Linked DNA regions of Luteolibacter sp. LG18. The protein of the gene in region 1 interacts with the protein of each later gene in a pairwise test. Links are inferred from orthologs where the notes say so. Each region holds a gene or a part of one and is shown on either strand. Other genes may lie near its edges.

The links. The genes of interacting proteins can lie anywhere in the genome.
Region 2: the proteins of llg_RS02980 (region 1) and dnaE interact in binary tests that used the Escherichia coli proteins (3 or more experiments, as listed by UniProt). The link is inferred for Luteolibacter sp. LG18 from one-to-one orthologs.
Region 3: the proteins of llg_RS02980 (region 1) and llg_RS02500 interact in binary tests that used the Escherichia coli proteins (3 or more experiments, as listed by UniProt). The link is inferred for Luteolibacter sp. LG18 from one-to-one orthologs.

The regions. Positions count from the first base shown.
Region 1 is NZ_AP024600.1:720,025-723,371, reverse strand. The notes cover bases 178-3,033. They hold llg_RS02980 (aminotransferase class I/II-fold pyridoxal phosphate-dependent enzyme), read left to right. Parts: upstream 178-957; coding sequence 958-2,109; downstream 2,110-3,033. Other genes in these bases: llg_RS02970 (PLP-dependent aminotransferase family protein), read left to right, coding at 2,549-3,033; llg_RS02975 (hypothetical protein), read right to left, coding at 2,227-2,436; llg_RS02985 (polysaccharide lyase family protein), read right to left, coding at 178-810. In the rest of the region: more of llg_RS02985, read right to left, coding at 1-177; more of llg_RS02970, read left to right, coding at 3,034-3,347. UniProt on the Escherichia coli protein: Shows aminotransferase activity with methionine and histidine as substrates, and to a lesser extent also with phenylalanine.
Region 2 is NZ_AP024600.1:1,652,627-1,657,114, forward strand. What follows is about bases 102-4,098. They hold dnaE (DNA polymerase III subunit alpha), read right to left. Parts: upstream 3,779-4,098; coding sequence 302-3,778; downstream 102-301. Other genes in these bases: llg_RS06930 (AAA family ATPase), read left to right, coding at 102-160. Outside these bases: more of llg_RS06930, read left to right, coding at 1-101; llg_RS06940 (LysR family transcriptional regulator), read left to right, coding at 4,374-4,488. UniProt on the Escherichia coli protein: DNA polymerase III is a complex, multichain enzyme responsible for most of the replicative synthesis in bacteria. This DNA polymerase also exhibits 3' to 5' exonuclease activity. The alpha chain is the DNA polymerase catalytic subunit.
Region 3 is NZ_AP024600.1:610,800-614,153, forward strand. The notes cover bases 102-2,964. They hold llg_RS02500 (cbb3-type cytochrome c oxidase subunit I), read right to left. Parts: upstream 2,542-2,964; coding sequence 661-2,541; downstream 102-660. Other genes in these bases: llg_RS02495 (cytochrome c oxidase subunit 3), read right to left, coding at 102-621; llg_RS02505 (cytochrome c), read right to left, coding at 2,569-2,964. In the rest of the region: more of llg_RS02495, read right to left, coding at 1-101; more of llg_RS02505, read right to left, coding at 2,965-3,339. UniProt on the Escherichia coli protein: Cytochrome bo(3) ubiquinol oxidase is the terminal enzyme in the aerobic respiratory chain of E.coli that predominates when cells are grown at high aeration.

The DNA.
Region 1 (3,347 bases):
GTAGTGGTTGCGGCCGAAGTGGATGTGGATCAGCGCGGAGGCGGAGGACAGGTCCTGCTTCAGCGGCCCGTCGTTGAAGAACTCGTGGCTGCCCAGCACGAGGAACGCCCCCACCTGGTTCTTGTCGCTGGCGTGGCCCCAGCAGCCGGTGGAGTAGTATTCGAGATTGAAGTCATACTTGCAGTCGAACTGCCCGGCGCGGACGCCCTGGGTCACCTGCACGATCTCCTTGATGCCGGTCGGCTTCGCCACCGCGAGGTCGGCGGGGGAGGGCATCTCCCAGTTGCGGAGGGCATCGACGCGGATCTTCTCCATCAGCCACTCCTGCTTGTCCTTCTTCGGCATGCCCCAGACCATCCGCCACTCGCCGACGCCGGTGGCGGGATAGGACGCCGGGTGATCGAGGATGGCGTAGGTGTGGACGCCGGATTCACCGCGCTTCAGCACGTAGTGGACCTCGATGTCCACGGCCTGGGAGGGGGACTTGCCGGCCCATTTCTGGCGGAAGCCGATGTCCACCAGCTCCGGATCGTTCTTCGTCACCGTGGCCACGGCCCCGGTCGGCTGGCGGTAGTCGGTGCCGCCGCCCATGCTGTAGTAAACCCCCTTGGCCGGGTCCACGTAGTCCACTCCGGCGAGTTTCAGCGACACCACCTGTGACTTGGCCTTGTCGAGCGTGGCGGTGACGATGCCATTGGCCAGCGTGTAGGAGCGGGCGTCCTCCGTCATCTGGACGGGAGGGGATTGGGCCAGGGCCGCGGAGGCCATCAGCAGGAACGCCGCGAGAAGACGGAAGGAGGGGAGGGGCATGGAAGCAATTATGTTGAATGCAACTTTATAGACGCGGGAATCGTGCGAAACATTTCAAAATCGGTCAAATGCGGGCATTGGAGTCATGCGGACCGTCTCGACAACCACCGGTCATCTTCTCATGGTTCCGCGCAGTTTACCACCTGCATGCCTGCCACCGCGACCCGCCTGAACGTTTTCACCGAATCCGTCATCCGGGGGACCACCCGTCTGGCGAACCAACACGGCGCGATCAACCTGTCCCAGGGCTTTCCGGACTTCGATCCACCGGAGGCCCTGCTCGCCGGTTTGGAAAAGGCCACCCGCGGCCCGCATCACCAGTATGCGATGACCTGGGGTGCACCGCGGTTCCGTGATGCGCTGGCGCGGAAGATCTCGCGCTTCACCGGCCTGGAGGTCGATCCGGACCGCCATCTGGTGGTCACCTGCGGCAGCACCGAGGCGATGATGGTGGCCATGATGACCGCCTGCAATCCGGGCGACCGCGTGATCGTGTTCTCGCCCTTCTACGAGAACTACGCGGCCGATGCGATCTTGTGCGGCGCGGAGCCGATCTACGTCCCGCTGCGGCTGCCGGATTTCCATTTCGATCCCGAGGAGCTCGCCCGCGCCTTCGCGCTGAAACCGAAGGCCATCGTGGTCTGTAATCCGTCGAATCCCACCGGGAAGGTCTTCACCCGCGAGGAGCTGATGACGATCCTGAACCTCGCCGAGGAGCACGACGCCTTCGTCATCACCGACGAGCCCTATGAGCACGTCGTCTTCGCTCCGCACGAGCACGTTTACTTCTCCGCCCTGCCGGGAGCCGCGGCGCGGACCATCACCTGCAATTCTCTCTCGAAAACCTACTCCATCACCGGCTGGCGGTTGGGCTACGTCCACGCCGCTCCGGAGGTGATCGCGCAGGCGCGGAAGGTGCATGACTTCCTCACCGTGGGGGCGGCCGCGCCCTTGCAGGAAGCCGCGGTCGCGGGCTTGGAACTGCCGGACAGCTACTACGCCGGCCTGCGGGACCTCTACACGCGGAAGCGCGATGTCTTCCTCGATTACCTCCGCCAGATCGGCCTGCCGTTCACCGAGCCGCAGGGCGCGTATTTCACGCTCGTCGACATCTCGCCGCTCGGATTCGAGCACGACAGCGAGGCCTCGGAATGGCTCATCAAGGAGATCGGAGTGGCCGGGGTGGCGGGATCGAGTTTCTTCCGCGAGCCGGTGAACCACCTGATCCGGTTCCACTTCGCGAAGAACGAGGACACGCTCCACGCCGCGGGCGAGCGGCTGCTCAAATTGAAGCGGTGAGGTGGGAGTGGAATCCCGCGGGCTTCACGAACACCCGGGAGTGTCTCCCCCCGGAGCGTCCCGGATGACCGGTGGACCCGTGTGAATGGACTCCACCCCCGTTCCGGGTACCATCCGTCAGCGGAACAGGAAGTAAATGGCCAATGCGAACGCGCCGATCCACACGGCGCCGATGTGGGCCACGCCGAAGGAACGCGCGCCGGGTGTTTCCGCCGGGTCATCGCGGTGCGGGCCGAAGAGCACATTGTAGCGGACCACCAGCCAGCCACCGAGATACATCCAGGCGAAGAGGAAGAGCACGATGGCGGTTTTCAGCAGGACAATCATGGCGTGTGTCGGTTGACGTAGACATTCTGGTCCGGTTCCGAGGAACGGCACAGATACAGCGGATCAAATTGTATTGCGGTACAGTTTCACCGGTTGATCCTTGTTCCAATCCATGGAATCCACGCGCTATGAAATGCTGGCAAACCGCCTGGCGGAATTGATCCGCGGCGGCACCTTCGCGCCCGGCGACCGCATGCCGTCGGTGCGCCAGAGCAGCCATGAACACCGCGTGAGCATCTCCACGGTGATGGAAGCCTACCGTCGGTTGGAGGACACCGGCCTGATCGAGGCCCGGCCGCGCTCCGGCTACTACGTGAAGGCCCCGGTGCTGTCCGAGGCCCGCATTCCCACCACCGCCGCCCATGCGCGGAAGCCGATCCACATCGAGCGCGCGTCGTTGTTCGAGGCGGTCATGGATACCGTCGCCGATCCGCGGGTGGTGCCTTTCGCTGCCGCGGCACCGGATGACTCGATCATTCCGAAGGCGAAGCTCGCCTCGATCTCGAACGCCTTGTTCCGCAAACACGGCGGCGCGGCCCTGCGCTACACCCTGCCACCCGGCCGCCGCGAGCTGCGCGTGGCCGTGTCGAAGCGCCTGCTCGGAGCCGGGATCAAGGCCTCGCCCGATGAAATCCTCACCACCCATGGAGCCACCGAGGCGCTGCTGCTGGCCCTGCGCGCGACCACCAAGCGCGGCGATCTGGTCGCGGTGGAAGCGCCGACCTATTTCGGCATCCTGCATCTGCTGCGCGATCTCGGCCTGCGGGCGATCGAGATTCCGGTGAGTCCTCACGCCGGGTTCGTGGTGGAGGCCTTGGAGACCGCGTTGAAAAAGCACCGCGTGGCCGCCTGCGTGGTGCAGCCGAATTTCCACAACCCCATCGGCGGCCTCATGCCGGTGGAGGCGAAGC
Region 2 (4,488 bases), 930 kb from region 1 along the record:
CGTCACCAAGACCACCGATCTCACCGAATCCGCCGCATTGGCCGAAGCGCTGAAGGACTACCAGCCGCCGGTATCCCCGGTGATCTTGGAGCAACAGATCGGCCTCGCCGTCGCGGAAGCCACCGACCTCAGCTTCGTGCCCGAGCGATTCCGGCGATGAAACGTAGCTGAAAGCTCCGCTTTCAGAATGTAGAGGGAAGCTCCAGCTTTCCCTCTTCGGGGGAGGAGATCGCTTGGCCTGACAAGCCCCCGCCAACGGGCGCTGGCGGGGACAATTCGAAAGCGGAGCTTTCGACTACATTCAATCCTCCAGCCACCGGTCCAGCGCCTCGGCCAACGCCGGGCCGCGCTTGACGTGGAATTTTTCCCCGGCCTCGACGGTGATGCGGCGGCCGGCGCTGTTCTGGATGTGCAATAGCACCGGTGTCTGGCCCGGGTGATTCACCAGTGCCTTGCGGATCTGGTCGATGTCCCGCTCGCTGTGGCGGGTGGTCCACAGTGTCAGCTCCAGCGGTCCCTTCGCGGCGTTGGCCTCGGAGGTGCGCTTCGGCTTCAGCTCGCCGAGTTCGTAGCCGGTGAGGCGATAGCCGCCGGTGCGGTCGTCCACCTGCACCGAGCACTTCAGCTTGATGATCTTGCCGGCCTCCAGGATGCCGTTGTCGCGGGCGGGCACGAAGGTTTCACCCCACAGCATGATCTCCGAGCTGCCGGTGAAGTCCTCCAGGATCAGCACGCCGAAGGGCTTGCCGGTCTTGGTGACTTTCGATTCCAGGCTGCGGATCATCCCGGCGAAGGGGAAACGCGCGCGCGGGTTGGAAGTGTCCAGCTCGTCGACCAGGCCGAGGCGGTGGTAGCGGTCGGAGTCGATCACGCCGCGGAATTTGTCCAGCGGATGGCCGGTGACGTAGAAGCCGAGCAGCTCCTTCTCATGGGCCAGCCGGTCGTCCTTCGGCCACTCCGGCACCGCGGCCACGGAGGTCTTCGCGGTCTGCACGGGCGCGACGAAATCGAGCGCGTCGAACAGCGACACCTGGCCGGCGGCGCGGTCCTTCTGGGTGGAGGACGCGGAGGCCACCACCTGCTCCAGGCGGCTGAACATCCCGGCGCGGGTTTCGCCGGTCCAGTCGAGCGCCCCGGCCTTCACCAGGTTTTCGAGGATACGCTTGTTCACCGACTTCGAATCGAGACGGGTGGCAAAGTCCTCCAGCGAGACAAACGGGCCCTTGGTCTGGCGCTCCTCGATCGCGGCGGCCATCGCGCCTTCGCCGCAGTTCTTGATCGCGGCCAGGCCGTAGCGGATGCCGCGGCCGCCGGTCGGGGTGGACTCCGGGGCGAAGCGCAGCTTCGACGCGTTGAGGTTCGGCGGCAGGATCTCGATACCCATGCGGTGGCACTCCGCCACGAAGACGCCGATCTTGTCGGTGTTGTGGATTTCGTTGGAGAGCAGGCCGGCGAGGAATTCCACCGGGTGGTTCGCCTTCAGGTAGGCGGTCCAGTAGGAGATGTGGCCGTAGCAGGCGGAGTGGGACTTGTTGAAGCCGTAACCCGCGAACATCTCGATCTTCTCGAAGATCTGGTTCGCCAGCTTCTCGCCGATGCCGTTGGTGGCGGCCGCGCCCGCGACGAATTTCGAGCGCTCCTCCGCCATCTTCTTCGGGTCCTTCTTACCCATCGCGCGGCGCAGAAGGTCGGCGCCGCCGAGCGTGTAGCCCGCCAGCAGCTTCGCGGCGTTCTGCACTTGCTCCTGGTAGATCATGACGCCGTAGGTGTTGCCGCAGACCTTCTCGAGCAACGGGTGCTCGTAGACCGCCTGCTTGCGGCCCTTCTTCACCTCGATCATCTGGTCGATGAACTGCATCGCGCCCGGGCGGTAGAGCGCCAGAAGGTCGATGATGTCGTCGATCTTCTCGATCTGGTACTTCCGGCAGGTCTCGACCATGCCGCCGGATTCAAGCTGGAACACGCCCATCGTTTCGCCGCGGTTCAGCAGGTCGAAGGTCGGCTGGTCGTCCAGCGGCACCTTGGTGATGTCGAAGTCCGGGATGTGGACCTTGATGTGCTCCACCGCGTCCTGGATGACGGTCAAGTTCTTCAGGCCCAGGAAGTCCATCTTCAGCAGGCCCACGTCGGTGATCGCGCCCATGTCGTACTGGGTCACGACTTCGCCTTCACTCGCGCGGGTGAGGGGGACGTGCTCGTCCAGCGGCCGGTCCCCGATCACCACGCCCGCGGCATGGACGCCCACGTTGCGGACCAGGCCTTCCAGCTTCAGCGCGTAGCCCCACAGCTCCTGGTAGGTGGAGGAGCTCTCGATCATCTCCTTGATCTCGGGCTTGGCCTTCCACTCGCCGTCCAGGCTGATGCCCGGCTTCGCCTCGATCATCTTGGCGATGCGGTCGGCCTCGCCGTAGGACACGCCCATCACGCGGGCCACGTCCCGCAGCACGCTCTTCGCGCCGAGGGTGCCGTAGGTGATGATGTGGGACACGCTGCGCTCGCCGTACTTGTGGCGCACGTAGTCGATCACCTCCGGACGGCGGCTTTGGCAGAAGTCGATGTCGACGTCGGGCGGGCTGACGCGCTCGGGATTGAGGAAGCGCTCGAACAGCAGACCGAACTGGAGCGGGCAGATGTCGGTGATCCCCATCGAGTAGGCCACCAGCGAACCGGCGGCCGAACCACGGCCCGGGCCCACCGGGATGTCATGGTCGCGGGCCCATTGGATGAAGTCCGCGGTGATCAAGAAGTAGGACGCGAACCCGAGCTGGTTGATAATGTCCACCTCGTACTTCAGGCGGGTCACCTTCTCCGGGTCGACCGCGCCCTCCTCGCCGTAGCGTTTCACCATGCCCTTCTGGCAGACGCGCATCAGGTACTCCTCGCGCGGGGAACCGTCGGGAGTGGGGAACTGCGGGTATTTCTCGGAGCTGGTGGAGTCCAGCTTGATGGCCACGTTGCACTGCTCGGCGATCTCCAGGGTGGCGTCGCAGGCTCCCGGGATCTCCCGGAAGAGGTGGCGCATCTCCTCGGCGGTCTTGAAATGGACCTCCGGGGTGTAGCGCATCCGGTTCTCATCGATCAGCAGGTGGCCGGTGCCGATGCAGATCATCACGTCGTGCGCCTCGTGGTCGTCGCGGTTGAGGAAATGGACGTCGTTGGCGGCCACCGGGCGCAGCTCCAGCTCCTTCGCCAGCTTCAGCAGGCCGGGAGTGACCTTTTGCTGGGCCTCCAGCCCGTGGTTGTGGATCTCCACCCAGGTGTGCTCGCCGCCGTAGATGTCCTTCAGGGTGGACAGCGTCTCGCGGGCCTTGTCCTCGTCGCCGGCCAGCAGCCACTCGTTCACCGGCCCGGAAATGCAGCCGGACAGGCAGGTCACGCCCTTCGAAAACTCGGCCAGGGATTCGTAGTCCACGCGCGGCTTGCCGTAGTAGAGGCCGTCGAGGTGGCCGCGGGACACCAGCTTGCTGAGGTTGTTCCAGCCCTCGATGTCGCGGGCCAGCAGGGTCATGTGGGTGGAGCGCTTGCGTCCCACCAGGTCGCGTTTGTCGTGGCGGGACGCGGGCGCGAGGTAGATCTCGCAGCCGAAGATCGGCTTCACCCCGGCCTTCTTGCAGGATTGGTGGAATTCGATCGCGCCGTAGAGGTTGCCGTGGTCCGTCATCGCCACCGCCGGCATCCCGTAGTCGACCGCCTTCTTGGCCAGATCCTTGGTGCGGATCATGCCGTCGAGCAGGGAGTATTCGGTGTGGAGGTGGAGGTGGACGAACGAGTCAGACATCGGGACGGCCCACCGTAGCCAGGTGCCCCGAAAGGGCAAGAAGCGGTGGATCTGGAACGCATCGTGCAGAGTGGACACGTAAATCCACGTAGTCCTTGCCAACCCCCGATCCTCCCGACAGCTTGGCCGCCTTGGAGCACGGCCCCTGGTGGCCGCGGTCCGAGTCACTGTCATTCACCCCTCTCCTCATGGATGCGTTTTCCCCTTCGCCATTATCCGATATCGGCCTCTTCCAAGGCTCCAGAATCGGAAAAAGAAACTGTCACGTGACCCAAATTGAGACTGTTTCCAGTTTCCCAACCGGGGAGTCACGCCGCCACCGGGGAAACGATAGAACCTTCGGCAGTTTTGTTAGATAAGGTTTCGTTGATCGTAATCTCCTATTGATGAGGCTCGATAGCCCTCTTATGGCCGATTTTGTGCCCATGGTGGCCGAAATTGTCACCATTGGCGGGCCTTTCATCGAGTCGTGATCATAAATATCGCGTATTTATTCATAAATGATGGAGGTATTTCCATCTTTGTTGTTTACTCGCGGCCAGTCTAGTCCTCCCTCAACACAGATCGCAAATCCATGCCCCTGGATGCACATTACTTGCAAGTCTTCAAAGCGGTGCTGGCCGAGTGCTCGATGAGCCAGGCCGCGATGCGGTTGCGGACCAGTGCCTCTAACGTGAAGCGCATCGTGACCGCTCTGGAAGGGGAGCTCG
Region 3 (3,354 bases), 110 kb from region 1 along the record:
GAGCTTCAGCTCGGACGCGAGCGTGATCTTGGCGTGCTCTTCCTCGGCTTCCTTCAGGATTTCCTTCACCCAGTCCTTGTGGAAGCGGACGGTGTTGAAGGTCAGGCCGGCGGTTTCGACAAAGATGCGGTCTTCCTCGATCTTGCTGCCATTGTGGTCGAGCAGGTAATCGGACTCCTGGATCTTCCCGTGTGGATCGACACCCGGCTTCAGTTCGCTGCCAAGGTGACCTTCGATCACCGCACCGTCCGGCATGCGGAGCGCCTGGTGATGGAACTTCACGTTGTACTCGATGCCCTTGAGCACCATGAACACGCACGCGCAGAGGATGGTGAAGCCCATGTAGGCCTGGAACTTGCCCCACTGGCGGAGCTTCAGGGAGGCCCAGGCGAACACCACCGTCACCGAGGAGGCGATGAGCACGAAGGTGTTCACCAGACCCGGGATGACCGGCAGGGCGCGTTCCGGCCACGGATAGTCCGCGCCGATGCGCAGGAAGACGTAGGCGGAGAAGAAACCGCCGAACAACATGACTTCGGACGCGAGGAACAGCCAGATGGCGATCTTCGAGTTGATGAGGCCCGTGTCCTTGCGGGGAGTAACGACGTAGGGAATTTCCATTTCGCGTGAAACGTGGGAAGTGGGAGGGCGGGCGGCGGATCAGTGGTGGGCCGGGCTCTTGGCCGGTTCGCCATCGGGGCGCTTCGGCTCGGTCCACTGCGGGAGGAAGTCCTCGTCGTGGTCCGGACGGTTGTATTCATACGGGCCGCGGTAGATCGCCGGCTCGAATTCGAAGTTGCCGTGTCCCGGAGGCGTCGGGGTCGCCCACTCGAGGGTGGTCGCGTTCCACGGGTTGTCGTTCTCGACCTTGCGGCCGAGGAACTTCGCGCCGAAAAGGTTCAGGATGAAGGGAATTTGCGCGACGGCGAGGGCCCAGGCGCCGGCGGACATCACGATGTTGAGATCGATATACTCATGCACCGTGTTGCCGAAGACGTTCACGCTGTCCTTCGCCTTGGCGAGGTAGGCGTCGCCACCGTTGTACCAGCGGCGGTGGAAACCGGCCATGCCCTGCACCAGCATCGGGAAGAACAGGACGTTCATGCAGATCAGGCTCGGCCAGAAGTGGAGGTGGGCCAGCTTGCGGCTCATGTAGCGGCCGGTGATCTTCGGATACCAGTGATACACACCGGCGAAGAGACCGAACAGGATGCCCGGAGCCACCACGTAGTGGAAGTGGCCGATCACGTAGTAGGTGTCGTGCAGGTGCAGGTCAGCCAGGTTGAAGGCCAGCGGCAGACCGGTCAGACCGCCGATACCGAACATCGGCAGGAAGGCGCAGGCCCACATCATCGCCGGCTCGAAGCGAATCGAACCGCCCCACAGCGAGATGATCATGGCGGTCAGGAGGATCACCGACGGCACCGAGATCAAGACCGTGGTGGTCTGGAACCAAGTGGACACCGCGGCACCCATGCCCGTGAGATACATGTGGTGCGCCCACACGATGAAGGACAGGAAGCCAAGCGTCAGCACGCCGTAAACCATGGACTTGTAGCCCCACAGCGGCTTGCGGGTGTAGACCGGGATGATTTCCGCCACACAGGCGATGGCCGGAAGAAGGAGCACGTACACCTCCGGGTGGCCCAGGAACCAGAAAAGGTGCTGGAACAGCAGCGGCGAACCGCCACCGGAGAGCTCGGCGAGGCCTTCGGTCTTGGTGTAGAGACCGGTCGGCATGAAGAAGGACGAGTGGGCCACACGGTCCATCAGCTGCATGATGCCGGCGGCTTCAAGCGGCGGGAACGCCAGCAGGAGCAGGAAGCCGGTCACGAGCATCGCCCAGACGAAGAACGGCAGGCGCATCCAAGTCATGCCGCGGGCGCGCAGGTTGATGATCGTGGTGATGAAGTTCACCGAACCGAGCAGCGAGGAGGAGATCAGCAGCACGAGACCGACCAGCCACTGGGTCTGGCCCGCCAACCACTGGTTGACGATCTGGCCGTCCGCGAAACCGGCAAGCGGCGAGTAGTTCGTCCAGCCGGACTTGGCCGCGCCGGATTCCATGAAGAAGGAACCGCACATCACCAGGCCACCGAGGAGATAGAGCCAGTAGGAAGCCATGTTCAGCTTCGGGAACGCCATGTCCGGCGCGCCGATCTGGAGCGGGGTGACGTAGTTGCCGAAGGCACCGAAACCGAGCGGCACGATGCCGAGGAACACCATGATGGTGCCGTGCATGGCACCGAACATGTTGTAGGTCTCACCCGTGATCTTGCCGTCCTGCAGCCAGCGGGCCTTCCAGGTGTCGCTGAAGAAGATCCCCATGAACTTTGGCAGGGGCTCGTGCGGGAAGGCAATGCTCCAGCGCATCATCATCATCAGGTAGAACCCGAAGAGGAGGAAGGCCATGGCCGTGAGGCCATACTGGAGACCGATCATCTTGTGGTCGGTCGAGAAGACGTACTTGCTGATGAACCCCGGATTGTGGTGGTGATCATCGTGATGGGCGTGATCGTCGGTGTGGGCGTGAGCGCTCATGCGTGGTGGCAAAGGTGCGGGGTTTCCTTACTTGGCCGCAGCCGGGGCGAGGGTGACGGGGTCGACCATCGTGTTGGGATCGAGCTTTTCGCCCGGAAGGTCTTTCTTGTGATCGGAGTTCAATTCGTCGGCGTCGACCTGCTGGCCGGCCTTGGCGCGCTTGGCCGAGGCATCCATGCCGGCCTTGGCCATGTCCGCGGTGACGATGTCGCCGACGGAGTTGCCGACGTTGTTCCGGAGGTAGGTCAGTAGGCAGCCGAGGTCCTCGGGGGTCATGCCGCCGCCCTGCGGGGGCATGCCGGCCGCGCCGTAGGCCTTGCCAGTGCTGGTCGGGCCGTGGAGGCCGTTCAGGACGATCATGGCGAAGCGCTCGGTCGGGCCCTTGACCCACTCCGAACCGGAGAGGGACGGGTAGTTCGCGCCGTCACCCTTGGCATCGGCACCGTGGCAGCCGTTGCACTTGGCGGAGTAGATCTTCGAACCCTTGGCCGAGTAGGCCTTGATGGCAATCACGGGAAGCGGACCGCTGTCACCGCCGCCCGGCTCGGGAGCGCGGACATAGCCTTCGCGGAAGGTGGAGTCGTAGGAGAACAGCTTGCCGCTGTTGTTCAACACGGCACCGGCGGCGAGGCCGACGAGCACCAGGATGAAGATGAACCAGGGCGCGATCGGATGGTTGCCGTTCTCGCCGAGCTTGTTCTCGCGGGCGGCCGCGGCGATCTGGCGCGCGATGCGGCCGTGGGTCTCGGTCACATTGATCGATTCCTCGAGATCGGGCTTCTGAAGTGGATCGGACATGTCGGAAATAGGCTG